Regions from separate parts of the Rhizobium sp. NLR16a genome, predicted to be linked through region 3. Evidence: riboswitches for the same ligand, from Rfam matches in the RefSeq annotation. Region 3 holds a riboswitch; each other region holds the start of a gene.
What was found. Region 3 has a riboswitch for cobalamin ahead of cobU (bifunctional adenosylcobinamide kinase/adenosylcobinamide-phosphate guanylyltransferase). Riboswitches for the same ligand answer to the same signal wherever they lie in the genome.

Region 1 (10,065 bases), 980 kb from region 3:
CCAACTCCACCCGCGCCGAGATATCACGAAAGTCTGAAATGTTCGTTGAAACCAGAAGGCGAATTATCGGAGGGGGCGGTTTGCGGTGAGCCGCCGGCAGACGGATAGCGTTGCGATGCGGCCAGGACCGGCACTGCGGCTGTTTCGCCGGTCCCGTTCAGGAAGAATGTTGCTACAGGTGATTGGGCCGAAAAGATGCCCAGAAGAACGAAGGCGAGCGTGCTGACGCATCGCTCGCCTTTTCCAGTGCTTCAGGCGGTGACGATCAGCAGCGGAACGCTGAGGATGAGACCGGCCAAAACCGTGAACGTGGCGACGCGCATCAACCGCAGGCGCCGTGTACGCTCTCCACTCCAATCATATGTCATTCTTCCATCTCCTTGGGACAAGGAAGTAGTCCCCGCAAAACCGGGTTCAACAGCAATGACGCGATTTGCTTGTGCAAGGCTGGATAAAATAAGGAATCTCTAATGCTGGAAGCGCAGCGACCAGCGGCTTCCGTTGCTGGTCATCCGAAGGATGGCGAGTGGCTCGACGTCGCTCAGCCAGAAGGAGGAGGGTGGCGCCTGAAGCACGTGGGCGACTGCAGCCCGGATGACGGCCGCGTGGCTGATGGCGATCACGTGACCGCTTCGGGCGGACTGGGCATCCATCCAGCCAGCGACGCGCTTTCGCAGGTCGAAAACACTCTCGCCGCCGTGAGGGGCCACCCCCGGCTCGGTCATCCAGGCCGTGAGGTTTTCCGGCTCTTCCGCCTCGATCGCCTCGATCGGCCTGCCAGCCCAGCGGCCATGGTCGCAATCTCGAAGCGACGGATCAATCTGCGCTTCGAGACGGAGCGCCTCAGCCGTCTGGAGGGCGCGCATGGCGGGGCTTGTGACAATACGATCGGCGTGGGGGAGGGCGGCCATCCTGGCTGCTTCTTCCACGGCCTTTTCTTCCAGCGGTTCGTCGAGCGGAAACTGGGCCTTGCGGTTCGCCGACGTCGCGCCGTGGCAGATCCAGGTGAGGCGCATATTCACGATTGTTCTGATCTCCGATGACGGGATGGGGACGGCCTTTGCCGGCTTCGTGAAGTTTCGTTGACAGTCTCTTCGGCGTGCAGATATAACCGTGCTGTTGCGGGTTTGGAAGCCGGTGGAAATCCGGCGCGGTCGCGCCACTGTGACCAGCGTGTCGAAACTTCTTCACGCTGGAAGTCAGACCCTGCCGCACAACACTCTTTCGACTGAACGCGTCATTCCGGAGGAATACATGTCTGACACCACTTTCGCGCCTGTCGCGGCGCCGGCGCCGATCCCTGTAGGGGAAATCCTTCCCTGGGCGATCTTCGGCGGTCTGCTGATGCTCATCGTTCTTTATTTCGTCGGCACCGAGGAGGGCGCGATGGCGCTGTTCAACGGCATGTATGTGCACGAATTCGTGCATGACGGCCGCCATCTCCTCGGATTTCCCTGCCACTAAAGCGCATCGCGATCTTTCGGATTCGCTTCTCGCGCTTTAGGTCTTTGTTTTACGCATGTCGTTATCGCAAAACCGCTGCACAGTTTTGCGCGACAAGGGGGAATACTGACATGGTTGGAAAGCTTCTGCTTCGCGGCATGCTCGCGGGCCTGATTGCTGGCATCCTCGTTTTCGCCTTCGCCCATACCTTCGGCGAGCCGCTGGTCGATGCGGCAATCGCCTTCGAGGAAGCGAGCGCCCAGGCGGCGGGCGAAGCTGCCGAACCTGAAATCGTCAGCCGGGCCACGCAGGCCGGCCTCGGCCTTTTCACAGGCGTCATGGCCTACAGCATCGCCGTCGGCGGGCTTTTTTCGCTCGCCTTCGCCTTCGTGCACGGCCGCTTCAGCAGCCTATCGGCGCGCGGCACCTCGGCCGTCATCGCCATTGCCGCCTTCGTGGCGGTCGTGCTCGTTCCCGCCATCAAATATCCGGCCAACCCGCCGGCTGTCGGCAATCCCGATACGATCGGCGCCAGGACCGAACTGTTCTTCCTTATGATCGTTGTTTCGCTCGCGTCGCTGATTGCCGCGATCGCGCTGTCGCGCCGCCTTGGCGAGCGCTTCGGTCGCTGGAACGGCGCGATTATCGCCGGCGTCGCCTATCTCGTCTTCATCGGCTTCGTGCTTTATCTGCTGCCGCCGATCAATGAGGTGCCCGAGAATTTCTCGGCGATGGTGCTCTGGCGGTTCCGCACGACCACGCTCGGAATGCACGCGATCCTTTGGGCAACGCTCGGTCTGGTTTTCGGAGCGCTGGCCGAAAGACGTCTTGCCGCCAAGAGCGGTCTGCGGCCGGCGTTCCGGTGATGCGGCATATCGGCAGGTTTGCTTTTCTCGGTCTCATCGCGAGCCTGTTGCCAATGTTTATCGGAAATGCTCTCGCCCATGGGAGCAACTCTGGCGGCTCTCATCCCGGGCTCGATATTCCGGCAATTTCCCACGGCGAGATGGCGGTCATTTCGGAGTATCGCAGCAGCATCAGCATGCTGGCGTCGCGGGCGGCCGATACGAACGAATCGTTCCGGCGTGTCCTGAACTACTCGGAAATCCAGTATTCCTATTGCCTCTGGGGCCGGATGCCGGGCAGCGTGACGGACGAGGAAAGCCCTTTCAACGAATGCGCCCATGCCTATCTCGCGGCGACGAAAGCCGTGCTGATGGCGATGCGTGAGATGCCGCGAGAGGCACCCGCGGCGGGCGAAATCATCTCGGCCATCGACGCCGACATGGCGGGCCGCGGACTTGCCTTCATCACCTGCCAGTTCAGCGGTGAGGCTTTCAACACCGCCGATATTATCAAGCCGAGCTGGAGCAAGGTGCCGCTTCATCCTGCCAGCATGGCGTCACTGACGGGGTTGGCCGCTCTGTTCGGTCTGGCCGTTCTCGCGCTTCGTCGCGTCTCGCGGCCGAAGGCTCAGTCGTCGGAATAGCGCTGCTCGCGCCACGGATCGCCATACATATGGTAGCCGTTCTTTTCCCAGAAGCCGGCCTCGTCGGCGGCGATCAACTCGATGCGGCGCAGCCATTTGGCGCTCTTCCAGAAATAGAGATGCGGCACGACGAGCCGCAACGGGCCTCCGTGCTCCGGTGTCAGCGGCAGGCCTTCCCAGGAGGTCGCCAGGATCGCATCCTCGGCGGCGAAATCGGCGAGCGGCAGATTGGTGGTGTAGCCGTCGTAGCTCGTCAGCATCACGTAGGCTGCTTCCGGCCTCGGCATGGCGCGATCGAGCAGATCCCGCGTCGAAACGCCGTTCCATTTGTTATCGTAGCGCGACCAGGTGGTGACGCAGTGGATGTCGCTGATCCTGGTGCTCTGCTCGATCGCCTGGAATTCCGTCCAGGTGAGGGTGAGTGTCGTTTCGACCAGGCCGCGTACTTCAAGCCGCCAGCTCCCGGTTGAAATGACCGGTTGCTGGCCGAGATCGAGCACCGGCCAGTTCTTGACGAGGTGCTGGCCGGGCGGCAGGCGCTCGGCCTCGGGACGGCTGATGCGGCCGGTCAGGAACTTGCCCTCGGATGCCCAGCGGCGCTTGGAGTTTGTGAGCTTGCTGTCGGCGGGCGTCTGGTCGTCGCTCATGAACGGGTCTCCTTGCGGTGCAGCAATAGGACATCCGTCCCTGCCGAGTGTCAAGTTTCGGCGAGCTCTTGGAAATCTTCGCTTGCCTCATTAGACTGGGCCGTCGGGCATGCCTTGCTGGGGAGTGAAGGCAGAAAGGGAGGAGCCGGATCTGTCTTCGAGATATCGTGCTACCGCGGCGCTGCTGCTGGTGCCGCTCGTCATCTTCGCCTTCTTCACCTATGGAAGCGCGATTGCGACGCGCGCCTATATGGAGGAGGCTTCCGCTCAGGCGGGAACGGCGCTACGCCTTGCCGTCTCGGCGCTCAGCGGCCACCTCAACCGCTACGAGGCGCTGCCGGCGCTGATCGCCGATCACGACGATATCAAGGAACTGGTCAGCGCGCCCGACGACATGGCACTGCGTGATGCGGCCAATCTCTATCTCAAGGAGATCAACGGGCTCTTAAAATCTTCCGACATCTATGTGGTGAAGCCGGACGGGGAGACGATCGCGGCGAGCAATTACGATGGACCGGGGAGCTTCGTCGGCCAGAATTTCAATTACCGGCCTTATTTCCAGGAGGCGATCGAAGGCCGGCAGGCGCGGTTTTATGCTCTCGGCACCACATCGCTAAAGCGCGGCTACTATTTCTCTGCCCCGATCAGGGTCGGCGCGGATATTCGCGGTGTCATCGTCTTCAAGGTCGATATCGACATGATCGAATCCTCCTGGAGCGGCGGCGAATACAAGATCTTCGTCTCCGATCCCGAGGGCATCATCTTCATGTCCGGCAGCCCGGAATGGCTCTATGGCGCGATCCTGCCGCTGACGGCCGACCGTATCGCCCGCACCGAGGCGTCGCGGCGCTATGCCAATGCGAAGCTGACGGCGCTGCCGGTGACGCGTCATCGCTTCGAGCCGCATGATCTGATGACGCTTGCGAGCGATCGGGGCGCAAGCGAGTATCTGGTGCTGTCGCATTATATGCCGGCCGAGGACTGGACGGTGAATGTGCTGATGGAGACGAGTTCCATCCGCGCCCAGGCGCGCACCGCGCTTGTCGCCGTCTTTCTCATCCTTTGCATCGCAGGCCTTGCTGTGGCGGTCATTCGCCAGCGGCGGGCGCGGCTTGCCGAGCGCATGTTGATGCAGGCCGAAGCGCGGGGCGAGCTGGAGCGGCGGGTGGAGGAGCGCACGGCGGATCTTGCCCGCGTCAACAGCCGCATCGAGGAGGAGATCGCCGAGCGGCGGTTGACCGAGCAGCAGCTTCGCCAGACCCAGGCCGATCTCATCCAGGCGGGCAAACTCGCCGGGCTCGGGCAGATGTCGGCTGCCCTTTCGCATGAATTCAATCAGCCGCTCGCCGCCGCCAAGACCTATACGGACAGCGCTGCCGTTCTGATCGATCGAGGGCGAACGGAGGAGGCGCGCGACAATATAAGGCGGATCGGCGGGCTGATCGACCGCATGGCCTCGATCAGCCGGCACCTGCGCAACTTCGCCCGCAAACCGAATGAGAAGCTCGGGCCGGTCCCCCTCGACGAGGCGATGCGCGACACGCTGGAGATCATCGCCTGGCGGCTGAAGGCGGCGGACGCCGAGCTCCGGCTCGATCTCGGAACGCGGCCGCCGGTGGTGCGCGCCGGTTCGGTACGGCTGCAGCAGGTGCTGGTGAATGTGATCTCCAATGCGGCCGATGCGGTTGAAGGACTGGATGACAGGCGCATCGAGGTTTCGGCCTTCGAGGCGGCCGGCAAGGTGGTGCTGACGGTGCGCGATCACGGACCCGGGGTGCCGGCGGCAATCGCCGAGCGCATCTTCGACCCCTTCTTCACGACCAAGGGTGTGGGCAAGGGGCTCGGCCTCGGGCTTTCGATCTCCTACAATATCATCAAGGATTTCGGCGGCAGCCTGACTGCCGCCAATCATCCTGAAGGGGGCGCGGTGTTCCGCGTCGAGTTGCAATCGGCGGCTGGGCTGATGCCGGAGGCAGCCGAATGAACGAAGCCAAGATCCTGCTTGTCGACGACGAGGAGGAACTGCGCCGCTCGACGGCGCAGGCGCTGGAGCTCTCCGGCTTCAGCGTCGAAACTTTTTCGAGCGGCGATCATGTGCTGGAACTGATCGGCTACAGTTTTCCCGGCGTCGTCGTCAGCGATATCCGCATGCCCGGCATGGACGGCATGACTTTGATGCAGAAGATTCGTGAAATCGATCAGGAGGTGCCCGTTATCCTCGTCACCGGCCACGGCGATGTACAGCTAGCGGTCAAGGCGATGCGTGAAGGCGCCTATGATTTCATCGAGAAGCCGTTCACGACTGAAATGCTCGCCGGCGTCATTCGCCGGGCGATGGAGCGGCGCGGTCTCGTGCTTGAGAACCGGCTGCTGAAGGCGGTCGCCGGCAAACGCGACGATATCGAGGCGCGGCTGCCGGGGCGCACCCAGGTAATGGTGGATCTGCGCTACCGCATCCGCGCAATCGGCGCCAGCGATGCCGATACGCTCATCGTCGGCGAGACCGGGGCGGGCAAGGAGGTCGTGGCGCGTGCACTTCACGATATCAGCGCCCGGGCGAGCCGGCCGTTCATTGCGATCAATTGTGCCGCCCTGCCGGCGAACCTGATCGAGAGCGAGCTCTTCGGCCATGAGGCCGGCGCCTTTCCCGGCGCTGTCAGGCCGCGTTACGGCAAGTTCGAACATGGGCGCGGCGGCACCATCCTGCTCGACGAGATCGGCTCGATGCCCTTCGACCTGCAGGCGAAGTTCCTGCGGGTGTTGCAGGAGCGGGTGATCTCCAGGCTCGGATCGAACGAGGTCGTGCCGCTCGACGTGCGCTTCATCGCGACGAGCAAGGTGGATCTGGAGGCGGAGGTAGCCGCTGGCCGCTTCCGCGCCGATCTCCTCTACCGACTGAACGTCGCAACGCTGCATGTGCCGTCGCTATCGCAGCGGCGGGCAGACGTTCCGCTGCTCTTCCTGCAGCTGGTGCGGGAAGCGGCCGCCCGCTACGGCCGCGACGAGGTGGCCGTGCTGCCGGAGGTGATCTCCGACATCGCCCAGCGCGACTGGCCCGGCAATGTGCGTGAGTTGAGGAATGCCGCCGACCGTCTGGTCCTTGGGCTCGACAATGGTGGACGGCAGACCGAGGAGGCAACCGGGCTTGCGGAGCGGGTTGCCGAATTCGAGCGAGGGATTATCGCCAGCGCGCTGGTGGCGCATGGCGGCAGCCTCAGGCCGGTTTATGAATCCCTCGGCATCTCCCGCAAGACCCTGTACGAAAAGATGCAAAAATACGGCCTCGATAAGCGGATACTGACCACCGAAAGCTGAGTTCGGGTTCCGGTGATTCTCCGGGGCAACGGTGCCGCAGCCCTGGAACGTTGCGCGTTGGGTGGAAATCCACCCATCACCCATGCCGTTTGTTTCCAAATCGACCCATGCTGCATTGCACTGCCGCAGAATCATCTTGCGGAAGCGACGGTAGTGATTGCGGCTCGATTTCTCCCGGCGGCAAATAGGTCATCCCCGGCGCGGAGGATGTGTCGGCGGGCTTGCTGTTTCATCAGGGAGGAAACGATGAAAATCCTGAAGGCCGTGCTCGGCCTGACCGCGGCTGCCGCGGTTTCTCTTCTCGCCGGTGTCGCATCGGCGCAGACCTATCCCGAGCGCACCATCACCATGGTCGTCCCCTTTGCGGCGGGCGGCCCGACCGATACCGTCGCGCGGCTGGTGGCTGAATCGATGTCGAAGGATCTCGGTCAGCAGATCGTCGTCGAAAATGTCGGCGGTGCCGGCGGCACGCTCGGCGCCGGCCGGGTGGCGAACGCTGACCCCGATGGCTACACCATTCTTTTGCACCATATCGGCATGGCGACAAGCGCCACGCTCTACCGCAAGCTCGCCTACGACACGCTCGGCGCCTTCGAGTATGTCGGCCTTGTCACCGAGGTGCCGATGACGATTGTCGCGCGCAAGGATTTCGAGCCGACCGATCTCAAGGGCCTGATCGATTACGTCAAGGCCAACAAGGACAAGGTCACCGTCGCCAATGCCGGTATCGGTGCGGCTTCGCATCTCTGCGGCATGATGTTCATGAGCGCCATCCAGACGCAGCTCACGACCGTTCCTTACAAAGGAACCGGCCCGGCGATGACGGATCTGCTCGGCGGCCAGGTTGATATTATGTGCGACCAGACCACCAACACCACGAAACAGATTAAGGGCGGCACGATCAAGGCCTATGCGGTGACTTCGCCGAAGCGCCTCGACGTGCTGAAGGATGTACCGACGGCTGTCGAAGCTGGCCTGCCGGGCTTCGAAGTCGGCATCTGGCACGGCATCTACACGCCGAAGGGTACGCCGGCCGCGATTAACGAACGCCTGTCGAAGTCGCTGCAGCTGGCGCTGAAGGATCCGAATGTCGGCGCCCGCTTCGCCGAACTCGGCACGGCGCCGTCCTCCGATGCAGATGCAACGCCTGCTGCTTTGAAAGCCAAGCTCGAAAGCGAAATCGCCCGCTGGAAGCCGGTGATCGAGGCCGCCGGGGAATACGCGGACTAGTGAGGGATGTGCCAGGAATAGCCCCTCATCCTAACCCTCTCCCCGAAAACGGGGAGAGGGGACCTGCCCTGAGCAATTGCGGAAAAGGCGAGAGGCTTGCGGCATGTTCCCTTCTCCCCGCAAGCGGGGAGAAGGTGCCGGCAGGCGGATGAGCGGCAATCGCGGCAGCAGCGCGTCACGTGAACCATCTCCAACTCCAGGAGACACTATGAAATCCATCAGTCTCGATAGCACCAATGCGATCTGCGGCGCGCTTTTCGTCGCGACCGGCACTTTCTTTGCCTATCAGTCGGTCGGGCTCGACCTGGGTACGGCTTTGCGGATGGGTCCCGGTTATTTCCCGTTTATCCTTGCCTGCGCACTGATACTTCTCGGCGCGATCATCTTCTTTCAGGCGCTGCGTGTGGAAGGGGAGCCGGTCGATCCCTTCGCCTGGCGCGGCATGCTCTTCATTCTGCCGGCTCCCGTCTTCTTCGGATTGACGGTGCGCGGGCTTGGATTTGCGCCGGCGCTGTTCTTCACAGCCTTCATCGCCTGCTTTGCGTCGCGCAAGATGAACCTGGTATTCGCGGTCATCCTGTCGCTGCTGCTGACAATCTTTTCGGTCGCCGTCTTCAGCTATGGGCTCGGACTGCCGTTCGAACGCTTCGGCCCCTGGGTCCGGTTCTAGGAGGCGATGGTGGATCTTTTCAGCAATCTCGCGCTCGGCTTTGCGACGGCGGCAACGTTCGACAATCTTCTCTTCTGCCTGATCGGCGTGCTGCTCGGCACGCTGATCGGCGTGCTGCCCGGCATCGGCGCCACGGCGACGATCGCCATGCTCTTGCCGATCACCTTCCAGCTCGAGCCGGTCTCCTCGCTCATCATGCTCGCCGGCATCTATTATGGCGCGCAATATGGCGGCTCGACAACGGCGATCCTCATCAACATGCCGGGCGAATCCTCCTCTGCCGTCACCGCGATCGACGGCTACCAGATGGCGCGCAAGGGCAGGGCGGGGGCGGCGCTGGCGATCGCGGCCCTCGGCTCGTTCTTCGCCGGAACGGTCTCGACCTTTCTCGTTGCGGTCTTCGCGCCGCCGCTGACCGACATCGCACTGCAATTCGGATCGGCTGAATATTTCTCGTTGATGATCGTCGGCCTCGTTTCCTCGATCGCGCTGGCGCACGGCTCGGTCGTCAAGGCGCTGGCGATGGTGGCGCTCGGGCTGCTGCTCGGCCTTGTCGGCACCGATATCTATACCGGCACGCCGCGTTTCACGCTCGGAATCCGTGAATATGCGGACGGCCTGAATTTTGTGGCGCTCGCCGTCGGCGTCTTCGGCGTCGCTGAAATCCTGCGCAATCTCGAGGGAGAGTCGACACGCACGGTGCTGATGGCCAAGGTATCGGGTCTCTTGCCTTCGCGCCAGGAATTCAAGGAGATGATTGCGCCCATCATCCGCGGCACCGCGATCGGTTCGGCGCTCGGCATCCTGCCCGGTGGTGGGGCGATCCTCGCTTCCTTCGCCTCCTATACGGTGGAAAAGCGCTTGTCGAAGACGCCGAAGGAATTCGGCCAAGGCGCGGTCGCCGGCGTCGCAGGGCCGGAATCGGCCAATAATGCCGGAGCGCAGACCTCATTCATTCCGCTGCTGACGCTCGGTATTCCGGCCAATCCCGTCATGGCTCTGATGATCGGCGCGATGATCATCCAGGGCATCGTGCCGGGCCCGAACGTCGCCACCGAGCAGCCGGCGCTGTTCTGGGGCATCATCGCCTCGATGTGGATCGGCAATCTGATGCTCGTCATCCTCAACCTGCCGCTGATCGGGCTCTGGGTGAAGCTTTTGACGGTGCCTTATTACGTACTCTTCCCCATCATCATGGCCTTCTGCTCGATCGGGGTCTACAGCGTCAATTCCAACGTCTACGACCTCTATGCCGTCGCCTTCTTCGGCCT
Region 2 (10,065 bases), 140 kb from region 3:
CGTTGCCCTTTGTCGAAGCGATGGCCGCCTGGCCGTCCTTGGTGACGGCCGGGAAGTGATGCGGCTGTGAAGCGGCCAGGATCGCGTCGAGCGCGACGCGTGCGCCGCCGTCGGTGCCGTTCTTGAAGCCGATCGGACAGGAGAGGCCGGAGGCGAGCTGGCGGTGGATCTGGCTCTCGGTCGTGCGCGCGCCAATCGCGCCCCAGCTGACGAGGTCGGCAATGTATTGCGGCGTGATCGTCTCAAGGAATTCGACGCCGGCGGGAAGGCCCATCGCGTTGGTGTCGAGCAGCAGGCGTCTCGCTATTCTCAGCCCTTCCTCGATACGGTAGCTGCCGTCGAGATGCGGGTCGTTCATCAAGCCTTTCCAGCCCACGGTGGTGCGGGGCTTTTCGAAATAGACGCGCATGACGATTTCCAGATCGCTTGAGAAGCGCTGTCGCTGCTCGGTCAGCCGCGAGGCATATTCGCGCGCGGCAACCGGATCGTGGATGGAGCAGGGGCCGATGACGACGATCAGGCGGTCGTCTTCACCCTTGAGAATCTGGTGGATGGCATTGCGATTGCTGGTCACCGTCTCGCTGACTGAAGCGGTTCGGGGGATTTCCGCAATGATATCGGCGGGTTTGGTCAGCGGAGTGATCTCGAGGATACGCAGATCATCGATGGTATCGGACACGGCATGGCTCCTGTTTGGTCATACCGTGCGGACAAAAAAGCCGCCAGGTAGACTAGCGGCTGTTCGGGTGGTCGTCGCGTCGAATTCAGTTACGCACGGACCCGCATCCGCTGAGAGCAGCGGTACGAATAAAATCGCGAGGCGTAGATTGAAGTCGTGGACATGGCGCGTATGTAGCGTCGCCGCCGTCCATTGTCACGCAAAATTTGCAAGCTGAAATCACCGTTCAAGGGAGCGGCTTCCTGGTTCGGGAGGCAAAGCCTATGGCCCGGAAGCGTCCACTTCCGGGCCATATGGTCTATAATTCGCGCGAAAAATGCGCATGCCGCAATCAGAGGGCGTCGACGTTCACGCCGACGGTGACCGCGCCGATCGGCGTTCCCGCTTCGTCCGAGATCGTGATGCTTGCCTGCGACTGCAGTGTCTGGGTCGATTCGTCCTTTTCGATCTCGTCGACAAAGACGGCATCCTTGCCGGCGCCGAAGGACTTCTGGAATTTCGCCTCGTCGCCCTGCCAGTAGTCGGAGGTGACGTCGCTTTGACCGACATTCAGCCCTTTTGCGTCCATGACAAAGATCTCGGTAATCTTGCCGCCAGACGCTTCTTTCTTCGCCTGAAGGAATTTCGACAGCTGATTGCCAAGCACGCCATCGATCATGGAATGGTCGGAACCGTCGACCTCGCCACGCCATTTCTTGTCGAGAGCGTCGATGTCGGCTTCGCTCAGCTTGGCGTTCGCAGTGTCCTGCGCCTTGATGGCCTCGATGATGGCGGGATCGTTCAGCCAGGGCTTCACGTCGCTCTTCACGTAGTCGGCGATAGGGGCAAGCTTGGCATCCTCAGCCATCGATACGCTCATGGGCGCGACGATAGCGGCAGAGGTGAAAAGCAATGCGGTCACAACTCTCTTCATAACTGTTCCCTTCCTGTGATCAGTTGCTGAAAAATAAAGTCTCGTCGGGGGGGCGGCGTCAGAACTCCTCCCAGGCACCGGGAGAAGCGGCAACGGCTGCATTTCCTGCAAGCCGCGGCACGACGGTTCTGGTTTCCGGACGAGATTGACTGGCGCTCGGCTGGACCGGCCTGGGCTGACTCGCCAAGGATGCGCCGACGAGGAACCGGCCGGCCGAATCCTGCAGCCGGCGTCCCTGCGACAGCAGCTCTTGGCAGGCCGCGTTCGTTTCTTCGACCATGGCCGCGTTCTGCTGCGTCGCATGATCCATCTGGTTGATCGCGCCGTTGATTTCCTGCAGACCGGTCGCCTGCTCGCGATAGGACTGAACGAGGGTAGCGATGCTGTCGCTGATGCGGTTGATCTGCTCCTCGATCTTCAGGAGAGCGTCGCCAGTCTCGTTCACCAGCCCGACGCCGGCAGCAACCTCTTGGCCGGAAACGTTGATCAGGTTCTTGATTTCCTTTGCCGCATTTGCCGAGCGCTGGGCGAGTTCACGAACCTCCTGTGCGACAACCGCAAATCCCTTGCCGGCCTCGCCGGCGCGTGCGGCCTCGACGCCGGCATTCAGCGCCAGCAGATTCGTCTGGAATGCGATTTCGTCGATGACGCCGATGATGCGGCCGATCTGACTGGAGGAGGTTTGGATCCGGTCCATCGCGCCGATCGCGTCGCGCACCACCGTCGCCGAGACGTGAGCACCTCGCTTGGTTTCCTCGACCAATTGTCCAGCATTTTCAGCCCGCTGCGACGATGTTTTGACTGTCGTCGTCACTTCATCTAGTGCCGCAGCGGTCTGTTCCAGTGCTGCCGCCTGCTGTTCGGTCCGTTTGGCCAGCTGATCTGCGGAGGAAGCCAGCTCGCTCGATCCGCCCTCAACCGCGACGGAAGCGATCTTTATCTCTGTCAGCGCGGCTGCGACGGCCTGGACCATGTTGTTGAAGTCCTGCCGCAATTTATCGAATTCAGGGCCGAGATCGGCAAGCTGGATCGAGAAGTCGCCGGCGGCCAGTCTTTCCAATGCGTTCGCAAGAGTGGTCATCACCAGCCGTTGCCTGTTGCCGGCTTCTTCCGTCAGCAATGCGTTGCGGGCCCGTTCGGCGTCGAACGAGGCGGTCTGCTCGGCAGTGACTTGCTCTCTTTCGACCTTTGCGATCGCCTCGTGACGGAAGACCTCCAGCGCACGGGCGAGGAAGCCGATTTCGTCGCCATTCTCCTTGTAGGCAACGGAGGAGGCGAGGTCGCCATTCTGCAGCGCGCCAATTCGTTTGCTGAGGATCCTGAGCGGCCTGCCAACGAGGCTGCGCATGGCGAGGAGGAAAGCGATGACGGCGAGAACGGTGATGGCGGACTGCGTGAGCAGCGAAACGAGGACCTTCTGGCGGACTTCGGAAGTGATTTTTTCGACAGACCAGTTCGTGACGATGTAGCCGGTTGTCTTGCCCGACTTGTCCAGCGGCAGCGGCGCGATAATCGTGACCAAACCGGCGGACATTCCGCTGTCATTGATCGTCGTTTTGTCGGGTTTTGCGCTGAGGCGGGTCGCCAGGTCGGCCGGCGTTGGCAAACCGGAAACGCCGTCGCGGGTCCAGCTGTCGACGGCAGCGAGCTCTGCGTTGAATGCGGCAAATTGCACAAGATCGAGCGAGGGATCGTCACGATACAGCGAATAAGCCTCGCGAACGGCGTTCGCCTTGCCCCATTTGACGCCGCCGGCGGCCAGAGATGCAAACTGCTCCGCATCCTTGGACCAATTTGCGTGGGCGCCATCAACCAGCGCCCGGGTTTCATACATCCATGTATAGGTGGCCAAGGCGGAAATGCCGCAGAGATTGACGGCAACGATAATCGCCGCCAGCTTGGCTGTCAGGGGCATCGTTTTCAAGAATTGGAACATCCGTGGAGCCTGGAATTGCGGCTCGGTCGACCATCTTCGCGACCGGCACATCAGCGCGGCATCGACGCTGACGGTCACATCACGAGCGCTCATGCCCATGTCGGAGTTTGCGACCCAAAACGCGCAAAGGCAGTGTGGATTTGATGTGTGAATAAATCATAAAGTAGAGGAGGATGGGCGGGCACACAGAGGCTGTTTCCTCCTGCGACCAAAAGATCGCCGAGGAGGGGGGTGTCTGCCCGGTGATCCGCCCCTCGATCAGCCATATGCAGCCTGGTTTCAGGTTCGGTCTGCGTGCACTTGCCGCCGCGTCGTTTTCCTGAAATAGATGCGGCGTCAGGTGCCCGCCGTCCAGGCGGGAGAATCGGGAATCCGGTGCAAGGCCGGAACGTGCCCAACGCTGTAAGGCCGACGTCTGCCGCTTCATCGCGCCACTGGCTTTTGCCGGGAAGGCTGCGGCAGATGGATGAAGCCAAGTCAGAAGACCGGCCTGGCGAGATAGACCCAACCCGCGCGGACGGCGGGCGGTTGCGTTGTTGGGGATTTGACGATGCGACCCTTTGCTGCGGATGCCCTTTCGGCGGCGTCCGGTTTTTCGCTGGCCGAGCGCGAAGCCGTGTATCACGCGATCATGACGCGGCGTGACGTGCGCAGCCAGTTCCTGCCCGATCCGTTGCCCGACGACGTCGTGGCGCGGCTCCTGACAGCCGCCCATCATGCGCCGTCGGTCGGCTTCATGCAGCCATGGAATTTCATTCTGGTGAATAGTCCAGCTGTCCGTGCGCGCGTGCGCGACGCCTTTGCCAAGGCCAACGAAGAGGCGGCGTCGATGTTCGAAGGCGAGCGGCGGCAGGCCTATCGGTCCCTCAAGCTCGAAGGCATCGTGGAGGCGCCGCTCGGCATATGCGTGACCTGCGATCCCACTCGCGGCGGCAGCGTGGTGCTGGGACGGACGCACAATCCGCGGATGGATTCCTATTCGACCGTTTGCGCCATCCAGAACCTCTGGCTTGCGGCCCGCGCCGAAGGGGTCGGCATCGGCTGGGTCAGCATCTTTCGTGAAGGCGACCTGAAATCAATTCTCGGCATACCCGAGCATATCGAGGTGGTCGCCTGGCTATGCGCCGGCTTTGTCGATCGGCTTTATGATGAACCGGAACTCTCGGTCAAAGGCTGGCGGCAGCGGCTGCCGCTCGAGGAACTGGTTTTCCACGACGGATGGGGACGCAACGACCCTTAGCAATTACTGCTGTTGTGGTTGCGGGCCCGGCGTCGCCGGATTGGCAAGGTCGATCGAGCCCTGGTCGCCAGCAAGGAATTGCGGGCCGACCTGACGGACCTTGTTCTGCGTGGGGTCGTAGGGACGTTCGGGAACGGATGGCTGCGGCGGGACTGCTGCTGCCGCAGTATCTTTCGCCGGCGGATTGGTGCGGACCGTCGTGATCGAGCCCTGCTGCGGCGGTTCGCCCAGGGTCTGCTTGCCGCGCATCTCCTCGTAATAGGCGGTCAGATTGCAGGCGCAGGTATTTTTCTCGCCGGGAGCGCGGTTCTTGTAGGCAAAGGCGTTCTTCATGGCGCTATAGGGCGCGCCTGTTGCGACCGAGATCATGTTCGAGGCTTCGGTGCTGGTCACGTCGCGATAGAAGAGCTCGGTCTCGATGCCGGGGCACATCTTGGCGCAGGTCTGCGCATCGCGGCCGAAATCGACCGAGGTGGTGTTCGAGCTGATCGGGAAGAAGCCGCCGTCGCAGCTGCGAACGCAAATGGTGCTGACCGGCGAAAACATTTCGGCCCTCGGCAGGCCGTAAAATGGATCGGCCTCTTCACCGCCGCCAAGCGGGATGAAGGTGTCGGTGCGCATCGCCTGTTCCTCGACGCTTGGGGCAGGATCGCTGGCGCTGCGCTCGGTCGGGGCATAGAAATTGTCGCTGCTGCAACCATTGCGTTCGAGGGCCGCCGTCAATTCCCGGCGCGCGTCGTCATCGCCGGCCTGGCTGCGCAACTCGTCGCGCTGATCCTGGAGATAACGGATATTGTCGACCATCCGGGCTTCGGCATCAGAAAGCTCGGCGCAAAAATCGGCATTCTCGCCGCCGATCACCACCATGCTACCCGAGGTGCAGCCATAGCTGCGCAGATCGTTGCGGACCTTGCGCAGCTCGAGGTTCTGCTCGGCGATTGCGCTGGCATATTGGCGCGCTTCCTGCCCGTTATTGTTGCCGATCGATCGTGGTAGGTCGGCCAGGCGACCACGCAGGTCGTTGCAGACGGCGCTGCTCTGTGCGGCAGCCGGCGATGCCAGCGCAAGCACAAGAGCAAGAGACAGGTTTCGGCGTTTCACGGCATCGTCCGGAAGTGAGAAAGTGTCGATCGGTCAAAGGTGGCGTCCATTCGCCGTACCTTGTCTCTTAAGGTATTTCTCTTAATAAGCTTGGATCAATTCCTAGCGCATTTTCGGGATTTTATCCAGAAGATGCGGGCAACAGCGTTGCCCCGGCGACGGACACTGCAGCCGTTAACAGCAGTTCCCTTCTTCATCCGAATTGTTATTCTCCCAGCTCGCTCCTGCTGGGGATTGGTTTTCACTGGGGATAAAGCAAATGCGCTACATGCTGATGCTGCATGCGGACGAAGCTGCCGGGAAGTCCATAGCGCCCGAGGACATGGCGCGCTTCATGGGCCAGATGTATGCCTATCAGCAAGCGCTGGAGAAAGCGGCAGCATTCGTCTCCAGCAATGCCCTGGTCGGTTCCTCTGAGGCGAGTGTCGTTCGCGTTCAAGGGAATGACGTCAGTGTTCTGGACGGCCCTTATGCGGATGTTCGCGAACAGTTCGGTGGGTACTTTATCATAGACGTTGCCGATATGGACGAAGCCAACAAATGGGCGGCGCGCTGCCCTGCTGCGTCCTGGGGAACGGTTGAGGTTCGTCGCATCAGGGATGCGTCGGAACATGCAGGATGACGGTTTCGGGTTCCACCGTTGCCCGAGGTGTAGCAGAGCGAGTGGCGCGCGAGAGCTATGGTCGCCTCGTCGCCTATCTTGGCGCGCGCTTGGGTGATATCGCGTCCGCCGAGGATGCGCTCGCGACTGCGTTCCTCACGGCTCTCGAAAAATGGCCTGTCGATGGCGTGCCCGATAACCCCGGTGCCTGGCTGTTGACGATCGCGCGCAGGCGCGAGCTCGACGACTGGCGCAAGGACAAAGTGAAGGCGAAGAGCGCCGATCGTCTTACCCTCATCGCCGAGGAACTCTCGGCAGCGGCGGAAATGGATGAGGAAATTGCGGACAGGCGACTGGCGCTCATGTTTGCCTGCGCACATCCTGGCATCGATGCCTCCGCGCGAACGCCGCTGATCCTCCAGACCGTGCTGGGCCTGACCGCTGCAGACATCGCCGCGCGGTTTCTCGTCTCTCCGAGGGCCATGGGCCAGAGGCTCGTAAGAGCCAAGGCGAGGATCAGGGATGGGAAAATTCCGTTCCTCGTGCCGGAAAAGGAGGAACTATCGCACCGGCTGCCGCCGATACTCGCCTCCATCTACGCCGCCTATACCAGCGGGTGGATGGACATCGACAGGGCGGAAGCGCTTGGACAAGAGGCAATCTGGCTTGCAAGCGTGGTTGTATCCCTGCTTCCGCATGAGCCGGAGCCGAAAGGTCTTCTTGCGCTGATGCTTTATACGGAGGCGCGGCGATCATCCCGCAGGGCCCCCGACGGTGCATTCGTACCGCTGGATAGCCAGGATGTCGGACTTTGGGATCACGATCAATTGCGCCTCGCCGAGGGTCTCCTGCGAGAAGCCAACGCAAAGGGTCCGACTGGCCGCTACCAGATAGAGGCGGCCATCCAATCTGCCCATGTCGCGCGCCGTTTGAGCGGCATCTCAAACTGGCAGGACGTCGTTTCCCTCTATGACGTGCTGGGCAGGATTGCTCCGTCGCCCGTCGTGACGCTCAATCGGTCCGTGGCTCTCGTGCGGATAGGGCAGGCAGACGCGGCTCTTGGTGACATACATGCGCTTGCCGGCGATCCGCGAATGGCCGACTACCTGCCGTACTGGACGGCCCGCGCGCAGATTTGCGCCGAGCTAGGCAGGCATGTCGAGGCGGCGGAAGCTTTCACGGTCGCTATCGGATTGTGTTGGTCGGAGGCAGAACGGCGCCACCTCGAAGAACAGCGCTCAAAAGTTTTGTGATGACCGCAAGCTTTTTTGCGCGGCCTGTCGAAATCGAGAACTCCTGCACGACATCCATTTGTCCAACAAGGAGTACAACATGACCACCACTTCAATAACTGTCCAGAGCATCTTCGCCTCCGCCACCGTTTCCAACTTTGACGAGGCGCTCATCTGGTATGAAAAGCTCATGGGACGCCCCGCAGATAGCAAACCGATAGCGGGCATGGCTCAGTGGCGTAACATGGGCGGGGCCGGCCTGCAGGTCTGGAAGGATGACAAACGCGCCGGCAACGGGATCATAACGATCGTCGTCCGCGAGCTCGAGGTTGAGCTCGAAAGGCTTTCGCGTCAGGGCTTGCAACTCGCCAACAAAATCGAAGGCGACTTTGGGCTCGTGGCTCAGATATTCGACGGTGAGGGCAACCGGATCAACCTGGCCGAGCCTCCCAAGCCACCTGCGAAGAACTGACTTCGCCGTCTCCAGACCATTGAGCCCTTTGGCCCAGAGCAATGCCTGCTTTGGGCCAAGACCGGTGATGACTGAATGGCGCCAGAAGCGGCTGCCAGACCATCAAACACCCTTGGAGCGGGCTATTTCGGCACGCATCCAGCTTGAGTCTCCCCATGTCGAGAGCCAGATCATCAGGTCCGTGAGCGCGGCGATGACTGGCAGAAGCAGGGCGCGGCCGATGCCGCGTTTCGTCTGGTTCCTCTCGGCCTCCCTGAGATGCGCCAACTCCTCTTCTTGGATCGAAGCGATGAGGCCGTGAAGCTGTGGATCGCGGCTCTTGAGGAAGATCAATTGATCTTCGAGATGGCGGTGAACTGTGCTTTCAACCGCCTCGGTGCAGACCCAGACCATGTTACGCCCGCCGAGGGCCGTCAGGAAACCGAGCAGATAACCGCCGAGGCTCCAGAATGCCATGACGCGACATGGCTTGGCATTCCTGGATGGCATCGCGTCGCGAAACAGGCGGCAATGCTCGATCTCGTCGTCCCGCATTTCGCGAAGTGCGGGCCCGATCTCAGGAAACAGCCGACGGGCCATCCAGATCTGTGCCCCGTAGATGCGAATTGCGCCGAATTCGCCGGCGTGATTGACCTTGAGAATACGGCGAACGGTTACGGCATGATCCCGCTTGCCGGCCCTGCTCAACGGATTGTCCATGGCGCTGCCCCTCACAGTTTCCAATCGGCAGTAGGCGCTGTCGGCCCCACGGTCGTCAATAGTTGACACAAGGGAACGTTCAATTCCAATGTCGGCTTCGGGTGGCCGTCGCAAATCGCGCCGGTCCGGGCGGGGCGCAGCGAAGGCGAAAATGGCGGGCATTTCCAATGAGCTAGGCTCCCCCACAACGACGGCCGGAATACCGAATAGCCACGGTCTCCACGTCTTTGTGGACGGTTGTTATGACCCCGGTTCCGGGCACGGAGGCTGGGCCTTCGTCGCCTATCGCGAGGCTGCGGAAATCGCGTCCAGCTTCGGCGGTATGCGTGATTCCGCCAATAATTCGATGGTATTGACCGCCGTCTTGAAGGCAATCATGTGGATCAATAGCGAAGCAACGGGCGAAGCCGCGACCATCTGGTCGGATTCGATCTATGCCGTCAAAGGCTGCAACGACAGGCGGCACATTTGGAAGAATAACGGCTGGAAGAAAAGCAGTCCGAATGGGAACGCCCGAAGCCGGACGATCGCTAATGCGGAACTCTGGAAAGCGGTCGATCTTCAATTCTCGCAGAACGCCCTGGTGACCATTGCCTGGTGCAAGGGCCATTCCGGCATAGCCGGCAACGAACGCGCGGATGAGCTTGCGTATGGAGGGCGGCTGTCGGTACGAGGTGCATGATATGGGGATATCAACTGGCTGCGGATGGTTGAGATGGCACGGCGCCAAAACTCCAGGCGGTTCCATTGCATAAAAGCCACGAGGTCATGCCGGAGGTGGCGAAAAATGCACCCTCCAGCGATTTCCGGTTATCCCAAGTCCCAGCAACAGCTGCCGCGTCATCGAGGCCGATCAAGCTTGAAGAATGTGCCTGCGCGTCAGCTCCATCAGACCATCGGTGTCGCGTCTCTCTATCGCATCGACCATCTGCTGATGTTCGCGACCGGATTGCTCGATGCGGGCGCGCGTTCGCCACTGCGACACCGGCGCAGAGGATGTCCGCTGCCGAATCTCCGTGATCAGTTCCACGAGTTCCTGGTTGCCTGCGAGAGCAAGCAGATGGCGGTGGAAGGCGAGATTGGCTTCGTAAAGTTCAAGCATGGTGCCGTTCAGCACCAGATCGTCGAAGCGTGAAGCTAGAACCCGCAAGTTCGCAATATCCGTCTCGCTCGCATTCGCGATGATGCGGTC
Region 3 (10,065 bases):
TGGGATGTAGCGGCAACGACCGCTGCTTCTCCGGTTCAGGTAGTGCGTACCGGAGAAAGCGAGCTTCGCCGTGTAGGGGCGAAGACGCCTGAGTTTTCGGCAAACCGCGCAGAGCCAAGGCCATGCGCGGTTTTCGCGCTTTCGCGAGAATATCCGAAGTCTTGACCCGGGATCGGCGGCCATTGTAGGCCTCCGGCTAGTGCATCGGCCCGAAAATCTGAATCGATTTTCGGAAGCGCGGTGCCCTAGGGAAAGGCGGCCGCCATGGCAAGAGCGATCATGCTGCAGGGAACCGGCTCGGATGTCGGCAAGACGGTGTTGGTGGCGGGTCTCTGTCGGCTGGCGGCCAATGCCGGGCTCACCGTGCGGCCATTCAAGCCGCAGAATATGTCGAACAACGCGGCGGTCGCCGATGATGGAGGCGAGATCGGCCGGGCGCAATGGCTGCAGTCGCTCGCCGCCCGCACGCCGTCCTCGGTGCATATGAACCCGGTGCTGCTCAAGCCGCAATCGGAAAGCGGCAGCCAGATCATCGTGCAGGGCAGGGTGTTCGGGCAGGCGAAGGGGCGGGATTATCAGCGGCTGAAGCCGCAACTGCTCGGCGCCGTGCTCGAAAGCTTCGAAAAGGTGTCTGCCGGCGCCGATCTCGTCGTCGTCGAGGGTGCCGGCTCGCCGGCAGAAATCAATCTCAGAGCCGGCGACATCGCCAATATGGGCTTTGCGACGAAAGCGGGCGTGCCCGTCGTGCTCGTCGGCGATATTGATCGCGGCGGCGTCATCGCCTCGCTGGTCGGTACGCAGGCGATCCTCGATGAGGGCGATAGAGCGATGATCGCGGGCTATCTCATCAACAAGTTCCGCGGCGACGTCTCGCTCTTCGACGACGGCATCCGCGCCATCGAATGTTTCACCGGTTGGCCCTGCTTCGGCGTCGTGCCGTGGCTGCAGGCTGCCGCGCGCCTGCCAGCCGAGGATTCGGTTGTCCTCGAGCGACTGGCGAGGGGCGGTGCCGGGGCGCTGAAGATTGCCGTGCCGATGCTGCCGCGCATTGCCAATTTCGATGATCTCGATCCGCTGAAGGCGGAGGCGGATGTCGAGTTGGTATTCGTGCGCTCAGGCGAGCGGCTGCCTGCCGATGCGAGCCTCGTCATTCTTCCGGGCTCGAAATCGACGATAGCGGACCTCGCCGATCTCAGAATTCAAGGCTGGGACCGCGATCTTGCGGCGCATGTCCGGCGCGGCGGCCGGGTGATCGGCATCTGCGGCGGCTACCAGATGCTCGGACGCGCGGTCCGCGATCCGCTGGGAATCGAGGGCGGAACCTGCGAGGCGCCGGGGTTGGCGCTGCTCGACGTCGAGACCGAGATGGCGTCGGAGAAGACCGTGCGCAACAACCAGGCCCGCTCGACCGAATATGACGTGCCGCTTGCCGGCTACCAGATCCATCTCGGCGTCACCGGCGGCCCGGATTGTATCAGGCCTTCGGCGATCATCGACGGTGCGCCCGACGGGGCGCTTTCGGCCGACGGCCGGATCATGGGCACCTACCTGCACGGGCTCTTCGGCAGTGACGCCTACCGCACCCGACTGCTGGAAAGCTTTGGGTTATCGGGCGGGCGGACGAATTATCGTCAAGGCGTGGAGCAGGCGCTCGATGAGATCGCCGGGGAATTGCAACGTTGCCTCGACCCACACTGGCTGGCCGGGCTGATTGATTAGCCGCCACCCATCAAGGCTGCGCCTGCGGTTTCGCGTCTCAGGTGCGGCGCTTTGAAGAAGGTCGCGCAAGGAGCCATTTGAGAGTACCGGATTTCGCTGCCAATCAGAAAGGCCGAGAGAGGCCCGCTCGAAAACACGTTGGTCGGAGGTCGGAGTCTCAGGGGATAGGCGCATCTTCGGTCGTGCTGCATTACTTAATTCGCTCAAGAGTAGAATCGCGATGCGAAGCAGGCTAATAAAAGGTTGTTGATCCTCACGCGGAGGCTTGGAAATTAAAGATCATATCCAGTGGGTTATAGAGCAGGGAATCACCAGCGAGCATATCGGTGATCTCGTCGCCGGCCTGTGTGAACGGCTGATTGCGGACGGGTTTCCGATCTGGCGGGCAAGCATCCGCATGCCGTCCCTGCATCCGATGTATCGCGGCGTCGCGGCCAATTTCATGCGGGGCGGTGAGACTGTTCTCGAGAATGCGGAGCACGGCAGCGAGACCGAGCGCAACTTCGAGAAGACGCCGATATTCTATCTTCTGAACCGCGGTGAGAAGACGGGGCGGTGGAACCTGGCGAAAGGCGAGGGTCTCCACTATGGCGAGCTCTACGAATTTGCGCTTGCCGGTGGCACGGACCATGTGGTCAATCTTTTCGAGTTCCCGAAGGAAGTCGCGCTGCGCGGGCTCGGTTTCTCTCTGACGAGCGATTCTCCGGGCGGATTTTCAGATGATCAACTGGCGATTATCGATGAGCTTTTCCCAGCGCTGGGGCTTGCCGCTTACCGTGTCGCGGTTTCCAAGACCGCGACCGATATCCTCGCCGTCTATACCGGCGCCAGGACGAGCGCGCGCATCCTTGCCGGTGAAACCCGCAGGGGAATGGGCGGCTCCATCGATGCTGCCATCCTGCTTGCCGACCTCCGCAACTTCACGGCGCTGACCGAGGCCTATCAGCCGGGGGAGATCGTCGGCTTTCTCAACGAGCACTTCGAACTGATCGACCGGCACGTCGAGGAAAATTCCGGCGAGATCCTCAAGTTCATGGGCGATAGCGTGTTGGCAATCTTTCCGACGGACGCCGAGGATCCGCAAAGGGCTTGCAAGGCCGCATTGGCTTCGGCGCAGAACCTGCTGAGGGCAAACGAGGAGCTCAATCGCGAACGGACGCTGGATGGTGGCCCCGATATCGGTATTGATGTCGTCTTGCATCTCGGCGAGGTTTTTTACGGAAATGTCGGCGCCCAGGGCCGGCTGGACTTCACCGTGATCGGCAGGGCCGTCAACGAGGCGTCGCGGCTTGAAAAGCTGTGCGGAACGCTTGAGCAGCCCCTGCTGCTGTCAGAAAGCTTCGCAGCGACCTGCGCCGTGCCCTGCGACTATCTCGGCGCTTTCGATCTGCGCGGCGTTTCGAAGAGAGCCGACGTTTACAGGCTTGCCCGCGCCGCTTCTTAGGCTCGCTCAAATCTCGCCCGACACCTCGCGGCGGCGCCGGTCGAGTTCTTCGCTGTAGCGGCGCAGCGTGTGGCTTTCGCTGAGCTGCCCCACCACCTTGCGCTCGATCAGATTGTTGACGACGGCGAGCGCTTCGCTTTCGCTCCTGTCGAAGATCGCCGCCGCCTGCTTTGCATTCATCTGCGGCTGCAGGAAATCATTGCGGTAGCGGACGAAATCGGCAAGCCTCTGGCTCTCGTCCTGGGCGTCGGTCGGATTGGCGTAGATCTCGGGCACCAGCACGAGGCCAGCATATTTTTCGTTCTCCTCTACGAGAATGACGCGTTGGGTTGAGCCGATCGGGAAGGCCTTCTTGAAGTCTTCCAGCGAGATATCGGCCTTTGCCGTCTTAACGTCGGCGCGCATCAGCTTGTTCACCGTCAGATTGCGGATCCAGCCAACGTCGTGGGCGCTGCGGATGCTTTCGCCGCGCAGGTGGAAGCGCCATGTGGCGAAGGAGTAGCCGAAGGTCGAGCGCACGACGAGCGAGGAGGTGATGACGGCGGCAAGAACCAGTGCCGTGATCGGGAAATCGCCAGTGATTTCGAGCGCCAGAAAGGTCATCGTCAATGGCCCGCCAATGACGGCGACCGCCAGGGAACTCATCCCGACCACGGCATAAATGACCGGCGTCAATGTCGCATCGGCGAAATAGGGGCCGCAATAAGCAAAGAGCTTACCGAGCAGGGCGCCCATGAACAGCGAGGCGAAGAACAGCCCGCCTCTGAAACCGGAGCCGATCGAGATCGCCGAGGCAAGGGATTTCAGGAGGAAGAGACCGATCAGCGCCGGGATTGCCACGTCGCGGGAGAGGTTCAGATGCAGCGCGCCGTGGCCAGCCGAGAGCACCTGCGGCGAAATCATCGCCAGAAGCCCGACGATAATGCCGCCGAGCGCCGGGCGAAAGGGCGGGGCAATCGAGCTTTTGCGCGCCACCTCCTCGACGAAGGCCACGCCCTGCATGAGGAGAATGCCAACGCCGGCGCAGAAGACGCCGAGCAGCAGCGCCGGGATATAATCGGCCGGCACGACCGAGCCGAAGCTGCCGATATCGATGGTGAAATCGCCCTCGGCAAGCAACCTTGCGATGAGGGTTGAAACGAGGGCGGAGACGACGACCGGGGTCAACGACACGATGGTGTAGGTGCCGATGATCAGCTCGAAGGCGTAGAAGGCGCCCGTCAGCGGCGCGTTGAAAGCGGCGGCGATGGCGCCGGCCGCGCCGCAACCGACGAGTATGCGCAGGTCCGAGCGGCGCAGCTGCAGCTTGAGGCCGAATTTGGAGGCAATGCCGGCGGCGAGCTGGGTATAGCCGGCCTCCAGACCGACGGAGGCGCCGAAGCCGTTGGAGATCAGGTTCTGCACGGCAACGATGATGCTGTCGGTCAACGAGAGGCGGCCGCCATGCAGCGCATTCGCCTCGATCGGGTCGACCATCGGTTTCTTGCGCCGTTTGGCGAGGACCAGAAGCAGCAGGCCGAGCAGGGTACCGCCGATGACCGGGGCGGTAAGCAGCAGCATCTTGTCCTCGATGACCGACGCGCTCAACCTTTCGCTGTCGGCGATGCCGAAAACTAGCTGGTGCAACTCGTTGGAGACATAGCTCATGCCGGTCACGGCAAGACCCGAGGCGATGCCGACGATGGCGCCTGCCAGCGACAAGCCAACTTCGCTGCGGCGCGTCAGGGCGCGCAGCCGGCCCGGATCGAAGAAAACACGCAGCGTGCGCAGGCGGCGCCGATCCAATTTCATAAGCATGGCTAGACAACTAGGCGATGAGAGGCCGGGTCAAGGGCGGAGGTGCAGTCGCCTTGCAACGCAATTGCGGCGAAAAGCCGACGGTCGGGTCAAATATTTATGACGTAAGCCGCTGATAATAGACGATATTTCCGGTAGGGTCAGTGGTGTTGGCCGATCTTTTGCGCAGTCTGGAGCTGGAGCGGTTGCGAAGGTCGGTTGACTTCACCCCCCGGCTTGCCTAACCATCCCAGGGATAACGGATGGTTCCGGATCGGCATTTCGCCTTCCGGATGAAAAGGGAATGTGACGGGGCGGACCCACATCGGGCGCCTTCATCACAGCCGACCCCGCGACTGTAGAGCGGTCAGGGTCTTCCATCCGGCATCGAACCCTTTCGGCCGGCGGGCTGCAATCGTGCAGGCGGGCGGGGTGGGCGGCATGCCGGAAAAGCCACTGGAAATGCATGGTGATCAACCGGGGTCGGACGCCTCTATCTCTACGAATCGTCCACCTTTTCACCGAGGCAGCCGGGAAGGCGAGGCAGATCCGCTGGCACGATCAGGGGCGACCGGACTTCCGGTTCGCCCCGATCGCCGCCGATAACCGCGAGCCAGGAGACCTGCCTTCCGTGCCGGGCGAAAAGCCCAACCCTGGGCAAGAGACCCGCTGCCAGCACGGAGGTTGTTTTGGCTGAACGATTGAATTCAGCGCCGCCTCTGGTGGTGCGCTTGGAAGGTGACTTGCAGATGCCGCCGCCGTCCGGCACGGGGCCGCTGGGAAGGAGTTTCCTTTCCTCCCTCATTCCTGTGCTTGTCACAGGAATCCAGCGGGCCCAAGTCCTTGGGCACAGGAGAATCCCTTCACGGCAGCATAGAATTATTCACGGCGCCGACGCGCCGTGGCTGGATTCCTATGACAAGCACAGGAATGAGGTGGGGCGGGGTACCGCATCCGGTCATAGGACTGTCTGGGCATGACGGCTGCCCCCTCCCACACCCTCATCCTCGGCGGCGCCCGTTCCGGCAAATCCCGTTTTGCCGAAAATGTCGTTATGGCAAGCGGCGACGAGCGCCACTACCTCGCCACCGGCCGTGCCTGGGACGAGGAGATGCAGACGCGTATTGCCCAGCACAAGGCCGATCGCGGCCCTTCCTGGACGACGCATGAGGAGCCGCTCGATCTTCTCGGCGTGCTTGCCGCGATCGACGGCGAGGGGCGCATTGTGCTTGTCGATTGCCTGACTCTCTGGGTGACTAACCTGATGATGGCGGAGCGCGAGATGGCTGTGGAATTTGCCGCGCTCGCTGATTTCCTGCCTGGCGCCAAGGCGCGGCTGGTCTTCGTTTCCAACGAGGTTGGCCTCGGCATCGTGCCTGACAATCGGATGGCGCGCGATTTTCGCGATCATGCCGGACGGCTGCACCAAATAATCGCGGCGCAGGCCGACGAAGTCTATTTCATCGCGGCCGGTCTGCCGCTGAAAATGAAGGGTTGAAGTTCCATGATCCAGCAGAAAATCCCCGCAACCGTCATCACCGGCTTCCTTGGCGCCGGCAAGACGACGATGATCCGCAACCTGCTCACCAATGCCGGCGGCAAAAAGATTGCGCTTATCATCAACGAATTCGGCGATCTCGGTGTCGATGGCGAGGTGCTGAAGGGCTGCGGCGCGGAGAATTGCAGCGAGGACGACATTATCGAGCTCACCAATGGCTGCATCTGCTGCACCGTCGCCGACGATTTCATTCCAACGATGACGAAGCTCCTGGAGCGCGAACAGCGGCCTGACCATATCGTCATCGAAACCTCCGGCCTCGCCCTGCCGCAGCCGCTGGTCTCCGCCTTCAACTGGCCTGATATCCGCACCCAGGTGACCGTCGACGGCGTCATTACGGTTGTCGACAGTGCGGCCGTTGCCGCCGGCCGTTTCGCCGATGACCATGCTGCTGTCGAGGCGGCGCGCGTCGAGGACGACTCGCTCGATCATGAGAGCCCGATCGAGGAGCTGTTCGAAGACCAGCTCACATGCGCCGATCTCATCGTCCTCAACAAGACCGACCTGATCGATGGGGATGGCCTGGGCCGCGTGAAGAACGAAGTCGCCTCCCGCATCGCCCGCAAGCCGGTCATGATCGAGGCCAGGAATGGCGAGGTGCCGGCAGGCGTGTTGCTCGGCCTCGGCATCGGCGCGGAAGACGATATCGCCAACCGCAAATCCCATCACGAGCTGGAGCACGAGGATGGGGCGCCACACGACCACGACGAGTTCGACAGCTTCGTTGTCGAACTCGGCGCTGTTTCCGATCCGACAGTCTTTGTCGAGAAGCTGAAGGGCATCATCGCCGAGCATGATGTGCTGCGCCTCAAGGGCTTCATCGACGTCTCGGGCAAGCCCATGCGCCTGCAGCTGCAGGCCGTCGGCAGCCGCATCGACCAGTATTTCGACCGCGCCTGGGCAGCGGGCGAGGCGCGCCGCACGAGCCTTGTCGTCATCGGCTTGCACGAAATGAACCAGGGCGCGGTGCGCAAGGCGATTGAAGCGCTCGTTCAAGGATAATCGATGCATCTGCTTCTGGCCCAGCAGGGAACGATCAGCGACGGCGAAGAGGCAATCGACCTCGGCCAGTCGCCGGGCGATATGCTGTTCCTTTCGGCTGCCGACACCGAACTTGCCGCGGTCGCTACCGCCTATCGCGGGTGCGAGGGGATGCCGCATTCGCTGAGGCTCGCGAATCTGATGAGCCTCAAGCATCCGATGTCAGTCGATACCTATGTCGAGCGAACGGCCCGGCACGCCAAGCTGATCGTCGTGCGTGCGCTCGGCGGCGCCAGCTATTTCCATTATGCGCTGGAGGCGCTGCACGCCGTTGCCGCCCGCAACGGCGCACTGATTGCAGTATTGCCTGGCGATGCCAAGCCAGATGCGGGGCTGGTTCCTTTCTCCAATGTTGACCTCGACGATCTCAACGCGCTCTGGGTCTATCTGATCGAGGGCGGCGACGCCAATACGCGGAGCTTCCTTGCTTATGCCTCGGCGATGCTATCGGGCGCGGAGAAGCCGGCGCTGGCAGTGCCTTTGATGAAGGCGGGGATCTGGTGGCCGGGGCGAGGGGCGATCGGGGTCGAAGAGTGGCGGCGGGTCGTCGGTTCGCATGTCGCGCCAACGTCGTCCGTCAAGCGTGGGGCACCCCCCTCTGTCTTGCCGGACATCTCTCCCACAAGGGGGGAGATCAGCAAGTCGCTCGGACTTCCAACAAAAAAATTGCGTGAGAATGCCGCACTTTCGGCTGAAGAGATGGAGCGAAGCCTCGCATCCCCGATCTCCCCCCTTGTGGGGGAGATGTCCGGCAGGACAGAGGGGGGTACACCAAGCTCGACAGAAGAGGTGGAATTCGAACCCACGTCCCCCATCGTCGCCATCAGCTTCTACCGTGCCCTCGTCCAGAGCGGCGAGACCGGGCCGGTCGAGGCGCTGGTCGAGGCCCTGGCCGCACTTGGCCTGCGGCCGCTGCCGGTCTTTGCCTACAGCCTAAAGGATCCCGTTTCGACAGGCATTCTCGAGAGCGTGTTTTCGGCGTTGAAACCGGATGTCGTCATCAACACAACGGGCTTTGCGGTCTCCGCGCCGAGCGCGGACCGGCAACCGACTGTGCTGGAGACGGATGGCGCAGTCGTACTGCAGGCAATCCTGTCGGCTTCGTCGCGGGAGGCCTGGGTGACCTCGTCGCAGGGTCTGTCGGCGCGCGACCTCGGCATGAATGTGGCGCTGCCCGAAGTCGACGGGCGGGTGTTGGCGCGGGCGGTGTCCTTCAAGACGGCGGCGCGTTACGACGCGGCTGTCGAGGCGAACATCGTCGCAAGCCTGCCCGACGCCGGCCGGCTCCGCTATACGGCGGAGCTCGCCGCCAGTTGGGTGCGGCTGCGCCGGACGCCCGCCAATAGGAGGCGCATCGCCCTCATCATGGCGAATTATCCGAACCGCGACGGCCGACTCGGCAACGGCGTCGGACTCGACACGCCGGCCGGCAGCATCGAGGTGCTTCGGGCGATGGCGGGTGCGGGTTACCCGGTCGCCGATGTTCCGGCCGATGGCGACGCGCTGATCTGGCATCTGATGGAGGGGCCGACCAATTCCCGGCATGACGGCCGGGTCATCCGCGAGGCTCTTTCGCTCAGTCGCTACAAAAACTTCCTGGAATCTCTTCCCAAAAAGATTCAGGATGAGGTGAGGGCGCGCTGGGGCGAGCCAGAGAACGATCCCCATTTTCGCGACGGCGTCTTCGCCCTGCCTTTCGCCCGCTTCGGCGGCGTCCTGGTCGGCATCCAGCCGGCGCGCGGCTACAATATCGATCCGAAGGAGAGCTATCATTCGCCGGATCTCGTGCCGCCGCATGGCTATATTGCCTTCTATGCTTTCCTGCGGCGCGAATTTGGCGCCGACGCCGTCATCCACATGGGAAAGCATGGCAATCTCGAATGGCTGCCGGGCAAGGCGCTGGCGCTGTCTGAGACATGTTACCCGGAAGCGATCCTCGGGCCGCTGCCGCACCTTTATCCCTTTATCGTCAACGATCCCGGCGAGGGCACGCAGGCGAAGCGCCGCACCGCCGCCGTCATCATCGACCACCTGACGCCGCCGTTGACGCGGGCCGAAAGCTATGGACCGCTCAAGGATCTGGAGGCGCTGGTCGATGAATATTACGAAGCTTCGGGTGGCGATCCCCGCCGCATCCGGCTGCTCAGCCGCCAGATCCTCGATCTCGTCGCCGATATCGGGCTGGATCGGGATGCGGGGATTGCGAAAGGCGAGAGCGAAAGTGAGGCGCTGAAGAAGCTTGATGCCTATCTCTGCGATCTGAAGGAGATGCAGATCCGTGACGGGCTGCATGTGTTCGGCGTGTCGCCGGAGGGGCGGCTGCTGACGGACTTGACCGTGGCGTTGGCGCGGGTCCCGCGCGGGCTGGGAGAGGGCTGTGATGCGAGTTTGCAGCGGGCGATTGCTGCGGATGCTAGGTTGAGTTTCCCCCTTCTCCCCAGCGCGGAGAGGATGTCCGCCAGGACAGATGAGGGGGCGAGCGACGGCAGGAGCGGGCGGCTGAGCGCAAGCGAGGCCGAGTCTGTGG

Region 1: it holds a riboswitch for cobalamin, as region 3 does, so the genes downstream of both, J7U39_RS01585 (CbtB domain-containing protein) here and cobU (bifunctional adenosylcobinamide kinase/adenosylcobinamide-phosphate guanylyltransferase) in region 3, are expected to answer to the same signal.
Region 2: it holds a riboswitch for cobalamin, as region 3 does, so the genes downstream of both, bluB (5,6-dimethylbenzimidazole synthase) here and cobU (bifunctional adenosylcobinamide kinase/adenosylcobinamide-phosphate guanylyltransferase) in region 3, are expected to answer to the same signal.

The regions. Positions count from the first base shown of each region.
Region 1 covers NZ_CP072865.1:348,235-358,299, forward strand. Annotated here, with positions in the region: gene J7U39_RS01580 (histidine phosphatase family protein) at 468-1,022, opposite strand; cobalamin riboswitch at 1,079-1,229, shown strand; gene J7U39_RS01585 (CbtB domain-containing protein) at 1,255-1,464, shown strand; gene J7U39_RS01590 (CbtA family protein) at 1,575-2,309, shown strand; gene J7U39_RS01595 (hypothetical protein) at 2,363-2,932, shown strand; gene J7U39_RS01600 (sulfite oxidase-like oxidoreductase) at 2,917-3,579, opposite strand; gene J7U39_RS01605 (sensor histidine kinase) at 3,689-5,563, shown strand; gene J7U39_RS01610 (sigma-54 dependent transcriptional regulator) at 5,560-6,894, shown strand; gene J7U39_RS01615 (tripartite tricarboxylate transporter substrate-binding protein) at 7,141-8,124, shown strand; gene J7U39_RS01620 (tripartite tricarboxylate transporter TctB family protein) at 8,333-8,794, shown strand; gene J7U39_RS01625 (tripartite tricarboxylate transporter permease) at 8,804-10,065, shown strand, end outside.
Region 2 covers NZ_CP072865.1:1,466,839-1,476,903, forward strand. Annotated here, with positions in the region: gene J7U39_RS06985 (3-deoxy-7-phosphoheptulonate synthase) at 1-679, opposite strand, end outside; gene J7U39_RS06990 (hypothetical protein) at 1,011-1,592, opposite strand; gene J7U39_RS06995 (HAMP domain-containing methyl-accepting chemotaxis protein) at 1,651-3,528, opposite strand; cobalamin riboswitch at 3,850-4,037, shown strand; gene bluB (5,6-dimethylbenzimidazole synthase) at 4,079-4,768, shown strand; gene J7U39_RS07005 (DUF2865 domain-containing protein) at 4,772-5,869, opposite strand; gene J7U39_RS07010 (YciI family protein) at 6,129-6,491, shown strand; gene J7U39_RS07015 (DUF6596 domain-containing protein) at 6,488-7,723, shown strand; gene J7U39_RS07020 (VOC family protein) at 7,803-8,174, shown strand; gene J7U39_RS07025 (demethoxyubiquinone hydroxylase family protein) at 8,277-8,873, opposite strand; gene J7U39_RS07030 (ribonuclease H) at 9,025-9,555, shown strand; gene J7U39_RS07035 (GntR family transcriptional regulator) at 9,727-10,065, opposite strand, start outside.
Region 3 covers NZ_CP072865.1:1,328,021-1,338,085, forward strand. Annotated here, with positions in the region: gene J7U39_RS06290 (cobyric acid synthase) at 265-1,719, shown strand; gene J7U39_RS06295 (adenylate/guanylate cyclase domain-containing protein) at 2,075-3,163, shown strand; gene J7U39_RS06300 (chloride channel protein) at 3,170-4,960, opposite strand; cobalamin riboswitch at 5,187-5,584, shown strand; gene cobU (bifunctional adenosylcobinamide kinase/adenosylcobinamide-phosphate guanylyltransferase) at 5,916-6,437, shown strand; gene cobW (cobalamin biosynthesis protein CobW) at 6,444-7,499, shown strand; gene cobN (cobaltochelatase subunit CobN) at 7,503-10,065, shown strand, end outside.